Regions from separate parts of the Kitasatospora sp. NPDC054795 genome, predicted to be linked through region 3. Evidence: riboswitches for the same ligand, from Rfam matches in the RefSeq annotation. Region 3 holds a riboswitch; each other region holds the start of a gene.
The links. A riboswitch is a leader RNA that binds a small molecule or an ion and turns the genes downstream of it on or off. The one in region 3 is predicted to bind S-adenosylmethionine.
Positions count from the first base shown of each region.

Region 1: linked by a shared signal. The riboswitch ahead of thrC (threonine synthase) and the one ahead of ACWGJO_RS27830 (aminotransferase class V-fold PLP-dependent enzyme) in region 3 are both predicted to bind S-adenosylmethionine.
Region 2: linked by a shared signal. The riboswitch ahead of ACWGJO_RS04300 (IclR family transcriptional regulator) and the one ahead of ACWGJO_RS27830 (aminotransferase class V-fold PLP-dependent enzyme) in region 3 are both predicted to bind S-adenosylmethionine.

Region 1 is NZ_JBSHAP010000131.1:4,643-10,239, reverse strand. It holds gene groL (chaperonin GroEL) at 1-423, opposite strand, end outside; gene ACWGJO_RS33955 (cold-shock protein) at 745-948, opposite strand; gene ACWGJO_RS33950 (ubiquitin-like small modifier protein 1) at 1,486-1,764, opposite strand; gene thrC (threonine synthase) at 1,800-3,080, opposite strand; SAM riboswitch class I at 3,097-3,233, opposite strand; gene ACWGJO_RS33940 (glucosyl-3-phosphoglycerate synthase) at 3,345-4,382, shown strand; gene ACWGJO_RS33935 (alpha,alpha-trehalose-phosphate synthase (UDP-forming)) at 4,421-5,597, shown strand, end outside.
Region 2 is NZ_JBSHAP010000007.1:56,705-62,301, reverse strand. It holds gene ACWGJO_RS04310 (AfsR/SARP family transcriptional regulator) at 1-2,224, opposite strand, end outside; gene ACWGJO_RS04305 (hypothetical protein) at 2,486-3,559, shown strand; SAM riboswitch class I at 3,658-3,800, shown strand; gene ACWGJO_RS04300 (IclR family transcriptional regulator) at 4,001-4,714, shown strand; gene ACWGJO_RS04295 (threonine/serine exporter family protein) at 4,788-5,597, opposite strand, start outside.
Region 3 is NZ_JBSHAP010000088.1:22,290-27,886, forward strand. It holds gene ACWGJO_RS27825 (Lrp/AsnC family transcriptional regulator) at 1-147, shown strand, start outside; gene ACWGJO_RS27830 (aminotransferase class V-fold PLP-dependent enzyme) at 162-1,547, opposite strand; SAM riboswitch class IV at 1,599-1,717, opposite strand; gene trpD (anthranilate phosphoribosyltransferase) at 1,826-2,902, opposite strand; gene ACWGJO_RS27840 (response regulator) at 3,022-3,447, opposite strand; gene ctaE (aa3-type cytochrome oxidase subunit III) at 3,844-4,464, shown strand; gene qcrC (cytochrome bc1 complex diheme cytochrome c subunit) at 4,652-5,461, shown strand; gene qcrA (cytochrome bc1 complex Rieske iron-sulfur subunit) at 5,470-5,597, shown strand, end outside.

The DNA.
Region 1 (5,597 bases), on a different contig from region 3:
CTCCTTGGTCTCCACGTCCTTGGCCTGGGCCAGCAGCTGGTCCGAGACGGCGGCGACGGCCTTCTCGATGCCGCGCTTCAGGGCCATCGGGTTGGCGCCGGCGGCGACGTTGCGCAGACCCTCGCGAACCAGGGCCTGGGCGAGCACGGTGGCGGTGGTGGTGCCGTCACCCGCGACGTCGTCCGTCTTCTTGGCGACCTCCTTGACGAGCTCCGCACCGATCTTCTCGTACGGGTCCTCGAGCTCGATCTCCTTGGCGATGGAGACACCGTCGTTGGTGATCGTGGGGGCGCCCCACTTCTTCTCCAGCACGACGTTGCGGCCCTTGGGGCCGAGCGTGACCTTCACCGCGTCGGCGAGCTGGTTCATGCCACGCTCAAGGCCGCGGCGAGCTTCCTCATCAAAGGCGATGATCTTGGCCATCAGAAGTGGTCCTCCGGGACACGGTCGACTGCTCGGACCAAGGGGTGCCCGCGACGGACGGCCCTGGTGCGCGGAGGTCCATTCCCTCCGCTCCCGGGGGCCTCACCGACCCGGTCCGCTGTCACTCTCACACTGTGAGTGCTAACGCCAATGATTAGCACTCCGGGTGGTCGAGTGCAAGCCCAATCGGCAATCCGCGAGCCGCCGCCGGGGCCGCCCGGGAACGCCGACGGGCCCGTGCGACACGTGTCGCACGGGCCCGTCGAGAAGCGAGAGGTCACCAGCCGCAGGGCCGCGCCGAGCTCCTGGGGTCGGAAGGGGTCAGACCGCGGCGCGGACCATGTCCGCCTGCGGGCCCTTCTGTCCCTGAGAGATCTCGAACTCGACCCGCTGGCCCTCCTCGAGGGTGCGGTAGCCGTCCATCTGGATCGCGCTGTAGTGGACGAAGACGTCCGCACCACCGTCGACCGCGATGAAGCCGTAGCCCTTCTCCGCGTTGAACCACTTGACGGTGCCCTGAGCCATTCCGAACTCCCCTAGTGCTGTGCTGGCCCTTCACGCGCCCGCAGGTCGCGGGCCCGGATTGGTTGAAGGCCGGCCCGGGGAACCCCCCCTGGGCGCAGCCGTGCACGCCGCAACCCTCCGTGCAGGACGCCAGGCGGCTTCCGGCGAGCGGGTGATTGCGTCGACCGCCGCTGAATGTATCCGGATCGACGCCCTCTGCAACAGGGCCAGCCACCGGTAATTCCGCCTCGATATCAAGGGACAGGACGGGCCGAATCGGAATAATCTCGGCATTTCACGCCGGACATAGCGGACGAATTACTCAAATGTCCGCGGGAATTCTGACATCTGCCTGACATGTTTCACGGGCCGGCCCCGCCGGCCGGACGCCCCCGGGCCGAGCACTGCGGGGGCCGAAAGGGAAACCCTGTTCCCAACCGAGCCACACTCTACTCCGACTCGACCGGGAAATATTCCGGCCGGAATGCCAGCGGTCGCCCGCGCATACGGGAAACGGAATTCCGGACGCGCGGGCGACCGCGGGTTGGTCGCGAAGGCTCAGCAGCCGCCGGCCACCGCCGGGATGATCGAGATGCCGGCGCCGTCCTTGATCTCCGTCGCCAGGCCCTCGGCGAAACGCACGTCGTCGTCGTTCACGTAGACGTTCACGAAGCGGCGCAGCTTGCCGGTGTCGTCCAGGATGCGGGCCGAGATGCCCGGGTGGTTCTTCTCCAGGTCGGCGACGACCTCGGCCAGGGTGGCACCCTCGGCGGTCACCACGGCGGCACCGTCGGTGTAGGTGCGGAGGATGGTGGGAATGCGGACGTTGGCGCTCATGACTCTCCTAGCGGGGGCGGGGCCGATCGGGTGGTTCAGGCGGACGCGAGGCCGGCGGCGCGGAACGAGTCCAGCGTCGGGCGGATGACGGCGGTCATCCCGGCGTCGGAGACGGCGTCCAGGGTCTTCAGGCCGTCGCCGGTGTTGATCGCGACGGTCTCCTTGGCCGGATCCAGCTGCCCGGTCTCGACCAGCTTCTTCAGCACGCCGACGGTCACCCCGCCCGCGGTCTCGGCGAAGATGCCCTCGGTCCGCGCCAGCAGCCGGATCGCCGCCACGACCTCGGCGTCCGTGACATCCTCCACCGCGCCACCGGTGCGGCGGGCGATGTCCAGCACGTACGGGCCGTCGGCCGGGTTGCCGATCGCCAGCGACTTGGCGATGGTGTCCGGCTTGACCGGCTTGATCACGTCCCGGCCGGCCTTGAACGCGGCCGACACCGGCGAGCAGCCCTCGGCCTGGGCGCCGAAGATCCGGTACGGCCGGTCCTCGACCAGGCCGAGCCTGATCAGCTCCTGGAGGCCCTTGTCGATCTTCGTCAGCTGCGAGCCCGAGGCGATCGGGATCACGATCTGCTCCGGCAGCCGCCAGCCGAGCTGCTCGCAGATCTCGTACGCCAGCGTCTTGGAACCCTCGCCGTAGTAGGGCCGCAGGTTCACGTTGACGAAGCCCCAGCCCTCGCCGGCCGAATCGCCGATCAGCTCCGAGCAGAAGCGGTTCACGTCGTCGTAGTTGCCCTCGATGCCGACCAGCTCGCCGCCGTACACCCCGGCCATGACGACCTTGCCCTGCTCCAGGTCGTGCGGGATGAACACGCAGGACCGGAACCCGGCCCGGGCCGCCGCCGCCCCCACCGCGCCGGCCAGGTTGCCGGTGGAGGAGCAGGACAGCGTGGTGTACCCGAACGCCCGGGCCGCCTCGATCGCGCAGGCGACCACCCGGTCCTTGAACGAGTGCGTCGGGTTCCCGGAGTCGTCCTTGACGTGCAGCTGGGCGGTGAAACCGAGCTCCCGGCCCAGGTTGTCCGCCTTCACCAGCGGGGTCCACCCCGGGTTCAGATTGGGCTTCGACGCCACGTCGGCCGGAACCGGCAGCAGCGGCGCGTACCGCCAGATGGACGCCGGACCGGCCTCGATCCGCTTGCGCAGCTCCTCGGCGCCCTCGCTGCCGAACTCGTAGGCGATCTCCAGCGGGCCGAAGCACTCCAGGCAGGCGAAGCTGGGGCCGAGCGGGAAGCGGGTGCCGCACTCGCGACAGGACAGCGCGGCGGCGGGGCCGAGGTCGACGGAAACGGGTGCGGCAGTGTCGATAGCCATGATGGCGAGGCCTCTCTCCTCATCTTCCCCGTGGCACGGTCGCGCCACAGGCCGGAATTGGCACCTGTCCCGCCGGGGCCTGTCGACAGACAGCCGCGCGGGAAGGTTGCCGGGACGTCAACGGGCCGTTCCCTCAGTCCCTCTGGATGAGCTTGTGAAATTGTGGTGGTGCTCAACGGCGACCCCGGCGTGCAAAGGTCCGACCGCTGTACGAAGACTGTATCCGAAGGCGTCAATCCTGAACGGGTGCGTCCGCCACGCGAGATGACCCGTCCCACCGACCCCGCCGAGGAGACCTCCGTGCCCGCCGAACCGATTCCCGAGCTCCTCCCGCAGGCGGCGTCCTGGCTGCGCCGCCGCTCCTGGAGCGCGGCCGACCGGCCGGTCCGCACCCTCCTCGCCGCCAAGGAACGCACCGGCCGCACCGTCAGCGTGGTCCTCCCCGCCCTGGACGAGGAGGCCACCGTCGGCGACATCGTCCGCACCATCCGCCGCGAGCTGATGGAACGCCTCCCGCTCGTCGACGAACTCGTCGTCGTCGACTCGGGCTCCACCGACGCCACCGCCGCCGTCGCCGCCGAGGCCGGCGCCCGGGTCGAGCACCGCGACGCCGTCCTGCCCCGGCTGCCCGCCGTCCCCGGCAAGGGCGAGGTGCTCTGGCGCTCGCTGCTGATCACCCGCGGCGACATCGTCTGCTTCGTCGACGCCGACCTGCGCGAATTCGACCCGGCCCTCGTCTCCGGCATCCTCGGCCCGCTGCTGACCGACGAGTCCATCCAGCTGGTCAAGGCCATGTACGACCGCCCGCTGGAATCCGAGGGCGCCGTCCTGCCCGCCGGCGGCGGCCGGGTCACCGAACTCGTCGCCCGGCCCCTGCTCAACCTCCACTGGCCGGAACTCGCCGGTTTCGTCCAGCCCCTCGGCGGCGAGTACGCGGCCCGCCGCTCACTGCTCGAACGGCTGCCCTTCCCCACCGGCTACGGCGTCGAACTCGGCCTGCTGGTCGACGCCCTGGAACTGGCCGGCCTGGACGCCCTGGCCCAGGTGGACGTCGGCGTCCGGCACCACCGCCACCAGGACGGCCAGGCCCTCGGCCGGATGGCCGCCACCATCTACCGGACCGCCCTGGAACGCCTCGACCGCACCCACCGCCTCAAGGCCTCCGCCGACCTCGTCCACCCCCGGCTCACCCAGTTCACCCGCGACCCGGAAACCCGCGCCTTCACCGCCCACACCCACCCGGTGACCGCCCTGGAACGCCCCCCGATGCACACCGTCCCCGAATACGCGACCCGTCATTGAGGGGTTTGCCGCCCCGAACCCCCGGCAACATCCCAACCATGGGCGATCTCACGACCAACCGTTCGAGCTCGACCGGCACCGCCCCCGTCCTGGTTGCCTCCAACCGGGGACCGGTGTCCTTCGGCACCGCCGACGACGGCACGCTGACCCTGCGCCGCGGCGGCGGCGGACTGGTCTCCGGCCTCTCCGCCATCGCGGACCCGAACGCCGTCTGGGTCTGCGCCGCCCTCAACGACGCCGACCGCAGAGCCGCCGCCGAGGCGCCGCGGGGCCGCCTAGACCTGGCCGGCCACGAGGTCGGCGGCCAGGCCGTACGGATGCTGGACATCGACCCGCAGACCTTCGCCCGCGCCTACAACGGCGTCGCCAACTCCACCCTGTGGTTCGTCCACCACCTGCTCTACGCGACGCCCACGGCACCCGCCTTCGACGCCGGCTTCCGCACCGAGTGGGCCGCCTACCGGGCGTACAACGAGGCCTTCGCCGAGGCCCTGGCCGCCGAGGCCGCACCGAACGCCGCGGTCCTGGTCCAGGACTACCACCTCTCCCTGGTCCCGGCCCTGCTCCGGGCGGCCCGCCCCGACCTGCGGATCGGCCACTTCTCGCACACCCCCTGGGCCCCGCCCGAGTACTACCGGATGCTGCCCGACGACGTCGCCCGGGCCGTCCTCACCGGCATTCTGGGCGCCGACCGGGCCGGCTTCCTGACCGAACGCTGGGCCCGCGCCTTCGCCGCCTGCTGCGAGGACCTCCTGGACGCGACCGTCGACCACGACGCGCTCACCGTCGCCCTCGACGGCCGCACCACGGGCCTCGGCGTCCACGCCCTCGGCGCCGACGCCGACTTCCTGCGCGAACGCGCCCACCGCCCCGACGTCGACGAACGCCTCGCCGCCCTCCGCCGGACCGTCGGCGACCGCCGCACCATCATCCGGGTCGACCGCACCGAGCTGAGCAAGAACATCGTCCGCGGCCTCCAGGCCTACCGGCACCTGCTCCGCACCCGCCCCGAGTGGCACGACCGGGTGGTGCACATCGCCTTCGCCTACCCCTCCCGCACCGACCTGGCCGAGTACCGCGACTACACGGCCACCGTCCAGCGCCTCGCCGACGAGATCAACACCGAATTCGCCACCCCCGCCTGGCAGCCGCTGCTCCTCCACGTCGACGACGACTTCCCGCGCTCGCTCGCCGCCTACCGCCTGGCCGACGTCG
Region 2 (5,597 bases), on a different contig from region 3:
GGCCCTGCATCGGCCCCTGCCCCGGCCCGTGTGCCGCCGCCGGGCCGTCGGCAGGGGCGGACGGGGCGGCCGCAGCGTCGTCCGCGAGGGTCCAGCCCGCCACCTGGGCGGCCAGCGCGATCGCCCCGGAACCCTCCGCCTCGGCCCAGGCCCGCGCCCCGTCCGGGCCGTCCAGCGGAACGCCCGCGCTGCGGGCGGGCCCCAGCGCGCCGGCCGCCGGATCCCCGGGAACGGCGTGCTGGAAGGCCGTGCACGCGGTGGCCAGCAGGTGGTCGAGCATCCGGTCACGGGCCGCGACCGCCGCGCCGGGATCGTCCGGACGGCGCCGGGCGAACGCGCGCAGCAGGTCGTGGAAGCGGTAGCGGCCGGGGAAGGGCGATTCCATCATCGCCACGTCCACCAGGGCCTCCAGCAGGTCCTCGGCGTCGTACTCGTCGAGGTCCAGCAGGGCGGCCGCGGCCTGCAGCCCGAGGTCCGGGCCGTCCACCGAGGCGGCCAGCCGGAACGCCCGGGCCTGGGCGGGCGTCAACTGGCGGTAACTCAGTTCGAAGGCGGCCGCCACCTCCAGGTCGCCGATGCGCAGCTCGTCGATCCGCCGGCGCTCGACCGCCAGCCGGCGGCCCAGCGTCTGCACCGTCCAGCTCGGCCGGGCGGCCAGCCTGGCCGCCACGATCCGCACCGCGAGCGGGAGGTGGCCGCAGACGAGCAGCAGCTCCCGGGCGGCCTCGGCCTCGGCGGCCAGCCGCTCGGCGCCGATGGTACGGCCCAGCAGTTCGAGCGCCTCCTCGGGTTCGAAGACGCCAAGGTCGGCCTGGACGGTCGCGGGCAGTCCGGACAGCCGGGTGCGGCTGGTGGTGAGCACGGCGCAGCCGACCGCGCCCGGCAGCAGCGGTCTGATCTGCGCGGTGTCGTGGACGTTGTCGAGCACCAGCAGCAGCCGCCGGCCGTCCACCACCGAGCGGAACAGCGCCGAACGGGCGTCCAGTCCGTCCGGCACCGCGTCGGCCGGCACGCCGAGCGCCACCAGGAAGCCGCTGAGCACCGCCTCCGGGTCGGCCGGGGTGGCGTCGGCGCCCCGCAGGTCGACGTAGAGCTGCCCGTCCGGGTAGGCCTCGCGCACCCGGTGGGCGACGTGCAGGGCCAGCGCGGTCTTGCCGACCCCGCCCATGCCGACCACGGTCGCGATCGCCAGCGCCTGCTGGCCGGGCGCGCCGAGGGCCCCGCGCAGCCGCTCCACCAGCACCGTGCGGCCGGTGAAGTCGGCCGCGTCGGGCGGAAGCTGGGCCGGTCTGGGGGCCGGCACGCCGTTCCCGGCCGGGGCGGCGGCGGGTGCGTCCGGTACCGCGGGTCCGCCGGCCGGCTCCGGCGATCCGGTCCCGGGAACGGTCCGCTCCGCCGGGCCGGGCACGGGCGCGGCCGGCCCGGGTACGGCGGACACCGGCCGGAGGACCGGCGCCGGGGCGGCCAGCGTCGGGTCGCCCTCCAGGATCCGCTGGTGCAGCAGGTCCAGCTCCGCTCCGGGCGCCACGCCCAGTTCGGCCAGGAACAGCTGACGCGCGCCGCGGAACACCGCCAGCGCGTCCGCCTGCCGCCCGGCCTGGTACAGCGCGCGCATCAGCAGCCCGTACGCCCGCTCGTGCAGCGGGTGTTCGGTGGTCAGCGAGGTCAGCTCCGGGATGCACCGGGAGTAGCGGCCGAGCGCCAGGTCCAGGGCGATCCGCTCCTCCAGCAGGGTCAGCCGCAGCTCCTGGAGCCGCTGGCGCTGGCGCTGCGCGAACGGGCCGGGGATGCCGGCCAGCGGCTCGCCCTGCCACAACTCCAGTGCCTGGTTCAGCAGATCACGCGCCTGCTGCGGCTCCCCGGCGGCCGCCGTGCGCTCGGCCTGCGCCGCCAGCTCCTCCGCCTGCGCCGCGTCCACCGCGTGCTTGGGCAGCACCAGCCGGTAGCCGTCCCCGGCCGAGGTCAGTACGGTCGGCGCGTCCGGTTCCTCGCCGTGCAGCACCTTGCGCCACCGCCAGGCGTACGTGCGCACCGTCGTCATCGCGGTGCCCGGCGGCTCCTCGCCCCACAGGGCGTCGATCAGGTCGGTGGCGCTCGCGCCGTGGCCGGGCCGCAGCAGCAGCACCGCCAGCATCGCCTGCTGCTGGGGGCTGCCCACCTTCAGCGCGGTCGCGCCGCGCTGCGCTCTCATCAGTCCCAGCACCGAGAACCGGAAATCATCCATCCCTGCACCTGCCCGCCTCATGTGCTCGCCCCCGTCCGCGCACGTGCCGCCCCCCGATTCGATGAGCCCCTATCAACCCACGGCACCCCGCGGGATGTCGAGGGATCATCGACCCGGTGGTGATCCGGCGTTGATCGGCCGTGACCACAATCGACGGTGTGGCGCCCGCAGTCGGCCCGGCCCCGACCGCCGGACCCGCCACGTCCCCGGTCGCCCGGCCGCCGTCCGGCCGACCACCACGGCTCTCGGAGGCGGACCCCCATGAACACCGACCTGCTCCACCGGCTGCTCGACGTCGACCCGGCCGCCGGACCGGTCGACCTGCTCCACCGCGCCCGGGGCGAGCGCCACCTCCCGTACCTGGTGCTCGCCGCGCTCGCCCGGGACGGCGTCCGGATGGGCCGGCACGCCCGCGCCGAGCTGCAGCGCGCCCGCGACCGGGCCGAGTGCTACGCGGGCGTCGCGCGCGACCTCGCCGACGCCACCGGGGTCCGTCCGATCCGCGACCTGCCACTGGCCGGCTACTACCCGCCCGACCTGCCCCGGCCGCTGGCCGAGCTCGGCCTCGTCAGCCCCACGGAGGCCACGCTCTGGCAGACCGTCAACCGGCTGGTCACCGATCACCCGGTGGAGTCCGTGGAGGTCACCCTGTTCGGCGAGCGGCCCCGGCACACCGCCGTCACCCTGCGCTGGCCGGGCGAGGACCCGCTGCTGGACCCGTGGTACCAGGTACGGGTCGCCACCGCCGCGCTCACCGGCGACCTCGCCTCCGTCCCGGTCCGCCCCTACCTGGCCGCCGACGACCACGTGGAATGCCTGATCGCCCTCGCCGAGGAGGGGCTCGGGCGCGCCTTCCTCGCGGGCGACGTGATCGACGTGGCCCAGCTCGCCGGGCAGCCCTTCGACCCCGTCGAGACCGCCGCGGTGGTCGCCGCCTACCGGCTCGCCCCGGAGGCCGCGGCCCTCCTCGACCTCGCCGCCGAACACGTGCCGCTCGGCTCCCTGCGGGACGTGCGCACCGTCCTGGAGACCGAGGTCGCCCCCGAACGGCGCCGCCGCCGCGGCCGCCACCGCCCGCTCCGGCCGCGCCACGGCACCCTGCTGCGCCGCACCGTCATCCGGCACCGGTGGGACGAGGCCCTGCTGCTCCCGGCCGGCGACGCGACCCTGCTGCTCACCCCGGTCGCCGACTACCTGCTCGGCCCCGAGGGCACCCGGCCGACGGCCTCCGAACGCGCCGCCGCCCTCGCCGCCCTGAGCGACTGGGACACCACCGCCCCCGGCGGCCCGGACCGGGCCCCGTGCACCGGCCTGCCGGAGCCGCGCCACCGCTGAGCGGGCCCGCGGGCGGCGGCCGGGGGTGGGGGTCGGAGGTGGGGATCGGAAGTGGGGGGCTTGCCGAGCGGCCCGGGAAGTCTTGTATCGTTCCTGGCGAATCATCCAGAGGGGTGGAGGGACCGGCCCTACGAAGCCCCGGCAACTCCCCGTTCGACCCGGCGTCCGAAGTACGCGCCGTGCCGTCCGGGGGCAGTGCCAACTCCGGCCTGTCGCCACTGTGGCGCGGGAAAGATGAGGAGACACGGTGCTCTCTGTGCTGTCCTTCGCCCGGGCGCTTCCCGCCCCGGCGCTTTCGCGTACCCGTCTCGTGCCCGGCGCAGGCAATCGGCCGTTTCCCCCGGCCCGTCCTCGCTGACCACACCCCCCGGCTCCCCGCCAGGAGCCGCCGTGAGCAGCGACCGTCCGCTGCTCCGGGCCCCGAGACTGGAGTACCCCCACATGGAGAACACGAGCGGCGTCGGCGTGCTCGACAAGGTCACCTCGATCCTCGGCACCCTGGAGGCCGGCCCCGCCACGCTGGGCGGCCTGGTCGCCGCCACCGGCATGGCGCGGCCCACCGCCCACCGGCTGGCCGTCGCACTCGAACGCCACCGTCTGGTCAGCCGGGACAACCAGGGCCGGTTCATGCTCGGCCCGCGGCTCGGCGAGCTCGCGACGGCGGCCGGGGAGGACCGGCTGCTGGCCGCGGCCGGCTCGGTCCTCGCCCAGCTGCGCGACATCACCGGCGAGAGCGCCCAGCTCTACCGCCGGCAGGGCGAGGTGCGGATCTGCGTGGCCGCCGCCGAGCGCCTCACCGGCCTGCGCGACACCGTTCCGGTGGGCGTCACCCTTCCCATGAAGGTCGGCGCCGCCGCCCAGATCCTGCTCGCCTGGGAGGAGCCCGAACGGCTCCACCGCGGACTGCAGGGCGCCCGCTTCACCGCCACCGCGCTGAGCGGCGTACGGCGCCGGGGCTGGGCCCAGTCGGTCGGCGAGCGCGAACTCGGGGTGGCCTCCGTCTCCGCGCCGGTCCGCGGCCAGTCCAACCGGGTGGTCGCCGCCGTCACGGTGTCCGGGCCGATCGAACGCCTCACCCGGCACCCCGGCGCCCAGCTCTCCCAGGCCGTCGTCGAGGCCGCCCATCGGCTCACCGAGGCGCTGCGCCACCCCTGAGCCGGGGCCCCGCCCGCATCCGGCCCCCGGCTGCATCGGGGCCCCGACACGGGCGGGCCCGCCTGCCCCGGGCTCAGGCCCGGGGCAGCAGCACGGTGCGGGAGGGACGGGGGATCCGGCTGATCACCGAGCCGATCAGGGTGCCGATCGACACTCCGAAGACCGCCGACACGGCCGTCAGCACCGACTGCGCGCCGTTCCCGACCTCGATCTGCGCGGTGTGCAGCAGGCCGAAGGAGCCCGGTACCACGATCCAGAACGCCGGGAGGTAGAGCACCTGCCAGAGCGGACCGCCCGGCAGCCAGTGCACCAGGGTGGCCGCGGCCGCGGCGGTGACCGCGCCGGCCAGGCCGCCGACCGCCGCGCCGTGCGCCGACCCCACCACCACCTGGACCGTGACGCTGACCGCGATCACCACGACGATCCACGGGACGGCCGAGGGCGGGGTGTTCACGCTGACCACCACGCCGGCCACCGCGAGCGCCAGCCCCAGCGCGATCACCCACCAGCTCGGCCTGGCCACCTGCACGTCCGCCAGCGCGGCGGCCGGCACGCCGGCCGCCGTCGCGGCCGCGGCCACCCCGGCGAGGAACAGCGCCAGCTGCACCGCACCGGACACCAGCCGGGCCGTACCCGCGCTGGCCGCACCCGCGGCGATCTCCGACAGCCCGGTGACGAGCAGTCCGCCGGGAAGCAGGATCGCCAGCGTGGCCACGATGGTCCGCAGCGGGCCCTCCAGCAGCCCGGCCCGGGCGAGCGAGAGAACCAGCAGCGCGACCAGGAACCCGGCGGTGACGGGCAACAGCGGCCGCAGGTACGGCAGCCGCCGGGCGAGCACGGTCAGCCCCACGACGATCAGTGAGCCGAGCCCGGCCGCCAGCAC
Region 3 (5,597 bases):
GTGCGCCGGCACGACGACCTGGCCGAGGTCATTCCGGGCCGGCTCAACAAGGTCCCGGGCGTGGCCCACACCGAGACCCAGATCGCCTTCCGCACCTACTCCCAGCACGACCTGGAAGCCGCCTTCGCCCTGGGCCTGGACGAGTAGCGCTCAGCCCTCGCTCAGCCCTCGCGCCGGCCCCGGTCGATCTGCACCGTCGCGACGCAGCGCCCGCCCTCGTTGCGGTAGTTCCAGGCCGCCCCGTCCGTGACCAGCTCCCGGACGGCGGTCAGGAAGCGGTCGACGTGCTCGTCCGGCGTCCCGGCGCCGAAGCTCACCCGGATCGCGTTCAGGCTGCGCTCGCCCGGCAGCGAGGGCTCCGGCGCCCCGCACTCGGACGGAGCGACGTCCTCGTCCCCGAGCAGCGTGCGCACCAGCGGGTGGGCACAGAACAGGCCGTCGCGCACCCCGATGCCGTACTCGGCGGACAGCGCGGCCGAGAAGTGCGAGCTGTTCCAGCCCCGGACGACGAAGGACAGCACGCCGACCCGGGCGGAGTCGGAGCCGAACAGGTTCAGCACCTTGACCTGCGGGATCTGCGCCAGCCCGGCCGTCAGCCGGGCGATCAGCTGCTGCTCGCGGGCCTCCAGCGCCTCGAAGCCGGCCTCGGTCAGGGCCCGGCAGGCCGAGGCGATCGCGTAGGCGCCGATGACGTTCGGCGAGCCGGCCTCGTGCCGGGCCGGACCGGTGTGCCACTGCACGGCCACCGAGCCGTCGCTCTCCCGGGCCACCGTCCGGGTCGCCCCGCCGCCGGCCAGGTACGGCTCGGCCGCGTCCAGCCAGTCCGCCCGGCCGGCCAGCACCCCGGCGCCGAACGGCGCGTAGATCTTGTGGCCGGAGAAGGCGATCCAGTCGACGTCCAGCTCGCGGACCGAGACCCGGTGGTGCGGCGCCAGCTGGGCGGCGTCCAGCACCACCCGGGCGCCGTGCCGGTGCGCGGTCCGGGTCAGCTCGGCGACCGGCCACAGCTCGCCGGTCACGTTGGAGGCGCCGGTGACGCAGAGCAGCTTGGGGCCCTCGGGCGCCCCGGCGAGGGCTGCGTCCAGCGCGGCCACCGCCTCGGCCCGGGAGCGCGGTGCCCGCAGGTAGGTGACACCCAGTCCGGCGTGCGCCCAGGGCAGCAGCGAGGCGTGGTGCTCGGTCTCGAAGGCGAACACCCGGGTGCCGGCCGGAACGGCCGCGGCCAGCAGGTTGAGCGAGTCGGTGGTGGCCCGGGTGAAGACCACCTCGTCGCCCTCGCGCAGGTCGAGGAACTCGCCGACGGTGCGGCGGCTCTGCTCGAACAGGTCGGTGGACAGCTGGGAGAGGTACCCGGCCCCACGGTGGACGCTGCCGTAGTACGGCGCGTAGGCGGCGACGTCGTCCCACACCCGCTGGAGCGCCGGGGAGCTGGCCGCGTAGTCCAGCGCCGCGTAGCCGACCTTCTCACCGTTGGCGAGCGGGACCTGGACATCGGCGCCGAGGACGGCGAGCGGGGCGCAGGTCTCGGTGATGGCGAGAGCGGACATGAGGATGCACTCCTTCAGGGGTGAGGGACCCCGGGAGTGCTGCTCGTCCGGCGTCCGCGCTTGTCGCACGGACGGCTTGCCGTGACGACCCGGTCCTCACCCAGGGCACCCCGCCACGGACGGAGGGTTGCCGGACAGCCAGCTGGGGCTTCGCGCTGTCACTCATGACCTGGCGAAGACTCTAGGCCGCGTCCATCGGGTGGTCAAACGGGCATCCAACATCCGGACAGCGCGGGAGCCCGTACCGGCGTTCCGGCACGGGCTCCCCAACTACCGCCTCAGATCCGGCTGGTGGCCTCCGACCAGCGTCGCAGCAGGTCCTGCGCGGCACCGGAGTCGATCGCCTCCGCGGCCCGCTCCATGCCGGCCGCCAGCTGCTCGGCGAGCGGCGCCTCGCCGAGGTCCAGCGCGACCAGCGCCGCCGCCGTGTTCAGCAGAACGGCGTCCCGCACCGGCCCGTGCTCCCCCGCCAGCAGCCGCCGCGCGACCTCGGCGTTGTACGAGGCGTCCGCCCCGCGCAGCGCTTCGATGCCGACCAGTTCGATGCCGACGTCCCGCGGGTCGAAGGTGGTCTCGGTGACCACCCCGTCGCGCACCAGCCAGACCTGCGAGGTGGTGGTGATGGTCAGCTCGTCCAGCCCGTCGTCGCCGCGGAAGACCAGCGCCGTCGCGCCCCGTTCGGCCAGCACCCCGGCGATCAGCCCGGCCAGCCGGGTGTCGAAGCAGCCGATGGCGTGCGCGGTGACCTTGGCCGGGTTGGTGAGCGGGCCGAGGATGTTGAAGGAGGTCGGCACCCCGAGGTCGCGCCGCGCGGTCGCGGCGTGCCGCATCGAGGGGTGGAACTTGGCCGCGAAGCAGAAGGTGAGACCGACCTCCTCGGCCACCTCGGCGACCCGCTGCGAGGAGAGGTCCAGCGCCACCCCGAGCTTCTCCAGCACGTCCGAGGAGCCGCTGGTGGAGGAGGCCGACCGGTTGCCGTGCTTGACCACCTTGGCGCCGGCGGCCGCCGCGACGATCGCCGACATGGTGGAGATGTTGACGGTCTTCGCCCGGTCCCCGCCGGTGCCGACGATGTCCACCGCCGGTCCGGGGATCTCCAGCGGCTCGGCGTGCTCGTACATCGCGTCGACCAGGCCGGCGATCTCCTCGACCGACTCGCCCTTGGCCCGCAGAGCGATCATGAACCCGGCCACCTGCACGGGGGACGCCTCGCCGCTCATGATCCGGTCCATCGCCCACGCGGTGGAGGCGCGGTCGAGGTCCTCCCCCTGCAACAGCGCCGCCAGGAGGTCCGGCCAGGTGCGGATCACCTGCGCGGGGTCGCTACCGCCGTTCGCAGGGTTCACGTTCACCATGGCTGACTCCAGCTGTTTGTCGGTTCCCCGCTCCGGGGGGACGTCCGTACGGATGGAGCCAGCCTATCGAGCGAAGCGGCCGCTTCTACCCCCCTCTTTTCCAGTTGCCGGGGGGGAATTCAGCGGACGGCCGGAGTCCGCTTCGCCAGTCGCGCCCGCAGCAGGGTGGCGACCGCCCCGGCCAGCGCCACCGGCTCCACCGGGCGGGAGATGGCGGCGTCCGCCCGGCTCCAGGCGGCGAGCCAGGAGTCCTGCGGCCGGCCGATCAGCACCAGCACCGGCGGGCAGCCGTAGATCTCGTCCTTGAGCTGGCGGCCGAGCCCCAGCCCCCCGGCCGGAACGGCCTCGCCGTCCAGCACGCAGAGGTCCACGCCCCCCTTCTCCAGTGCCTTGAGCACCGCGGGGGTGGTCGCGCACTCCAGGTAGGACAGTTCCGGAAGATCCTCGGCGGGCCGACGGCCGAGCGCCGTCAGCACCTGCTCGCGGGTGTTGCGGTCGTCGCTGTAGACGAGGACGGTGAGCGTCTCATCGGTCGTGTACGCCATGGACCCTGCTCCCTCAAGTGTGATCCGGACCACGTTCGCCTGATCCGGATGCTACTCCCGATCACCGTCCGCCGAGTCCCCCTCGCGCACGATCCGTCCCGAGCCGCCGCGCCCCGGGCTCACCCGCCCGGAGGACGGCCCGTCACCCGGTCCCGTCCAGTCCACCCGTACGGCCGACCCCGGGCCCGTCCCCTTACCTCCCACGGCTGGTCCGACCGTGCAGCGACGCGCCGGGCAACGGGGTCGCGGGCCCCTCCGAGGAACCATCAGAAAAGGGACACGCCGCTGCTCAACCCCCGTCCGGGCACTCCGGCACCCCCCAAGGGGGCATACCGCACGCACCGGACACTCCGAGGGACACCCCCCGACGTGAAGACGGAATAAGGGACCGACATAATGTCCGTCGTGGCGACAGCAACAGCAGTAGAAACCGGGCACGCGCACGGATCGGTCAACCGGCCGAACATGGTCAGCGTCGGAACGATCGTCTGGCTCAGTTCCGAGTTGATGTTCTTCGCGGCCCTCTTCGCGATGTACTTCACGCTCCGCTCCGTCAAGGGGCCGGAGTTCTGGACCGAGAAGGCCCACGCCCTCAACGTGCCCTTCTCCTCGGTCAACACCACGATCCTGGTGCTCTCCTCGCTCACCTGCCAGCTCGGCGTGTTCGCTGCCGAGCGCGGTGACGTGAAGAAGCTCCGGGCGTGGTTCATCCTCACGTTCGCCATGGGCGCGGTCTTCATCGGCGGCCAGGTCTTCGAGTACACCGAGCTGGTCAAGAAGGACGGCCTGTCGCTGTCCTCCGACCCGTACGGCACGGTGTTCTACCTGACCACCGGCTTCCACGGGCTGCACGTGACGGGTGGTCTGATCGCCTTCCTGCTGGTCCTGGGACGGACGTACGCAGCCAAGCGCTTCACGCACGAGCAGGCCACCGCGGCGATCGTCGTGTCGTACTACTGGCACTTCGTCGACGTCGTGTGGATCGGCCTGTTCGCGACCATCTACCTGATCAAGTAACCAGCTGATCAGGTCGCTGGCCACCGGCTGCGGCCCCCGCCCTCACCGGCGACGGGCCGCTTCTGCCGGTGCCGACGCTCCCACCGACCGACCGCGCGCGCAGCCCTAGACAGGCAGCCTCGTGCCGGCCAGACCGGCCGCCGGGTGCACCCACCAGTCGACCAGATCCTGACACCGGGGTTATTCCGTGAAAAAGCTCTCCGCACGACGGCGCCACCCATTGGCGGCGCTGGTCGTCCTACTTCTCGCCCTGGCGGCAACCGGGGGGCTGTACGCCGCGTTCGCGCCCGCCGACAAGGCGCAGGCCGACGTCGCCGCGCAGTCGCTCGCGATCGATGAGGGCAAGAAGCTCTTCGCCGTCGGCTGCTCCTCCTGCCACGGCATGAACGGCCAGGGCAGCAGTGACGGTCCGAGCCTGGTCGGCGTCGGCTCCGCCGCTGTCGACTTCCAGGTCGGCACCGGCCGCATGCCCGCCCAGCAGCCCGGCGCCCAGGTCCCGCGCAAGAAGAACATCTACTCGCAGGCCGAGATCGACCAGCTCGCCGCCTACGTCGCCTCCCTCGGTCCCGGCCCGGTGACCCCGACGGAGGAGCAGTTCACCTCGACCAACCCCGAGGACATCTCCAAGGGTGGCGAGCTGTTCCGCACCAACTGCGCCCAGTGCCACAACTTCGCCGGCCAGGGCGGTGCCCTGACCAAGGGCAAGTACGCCCCGTCGCTCGAGGGCGTGGACGCCAAGCACATCTACGAGGCCATGCAGACCGGCCCGCAGAACATGCCGTCGTTCCCGGACACCACCATGCCCGAGGAGCAGAAGAAGCAGATCGTGGCCTTCGTCCGCCACACCACCAACGATGAGCCCAACCCCGGCGGTCTCACCCTGGGCAGCCTCGGTCCGGTGACCGAGGGTCTGTTCGGCTGGATCTTCGGCCTCGGCACGCTCATCGCGGTCGCGATCTGGGTCGCCGCCCACACCACCAAGGCCAAGAAGTCATGAGCCACGACATGTCAGAAGAGAAGCTCCCGGAGCCGCACGGCTCCGCCGGCGAGGTGGCCGACCACGGCAGCCCGTTCGCCGACCCGGGCCTGCCGGCCCACGAGCCCCGGCGCACCGACATCGACGAGCGGGCCGC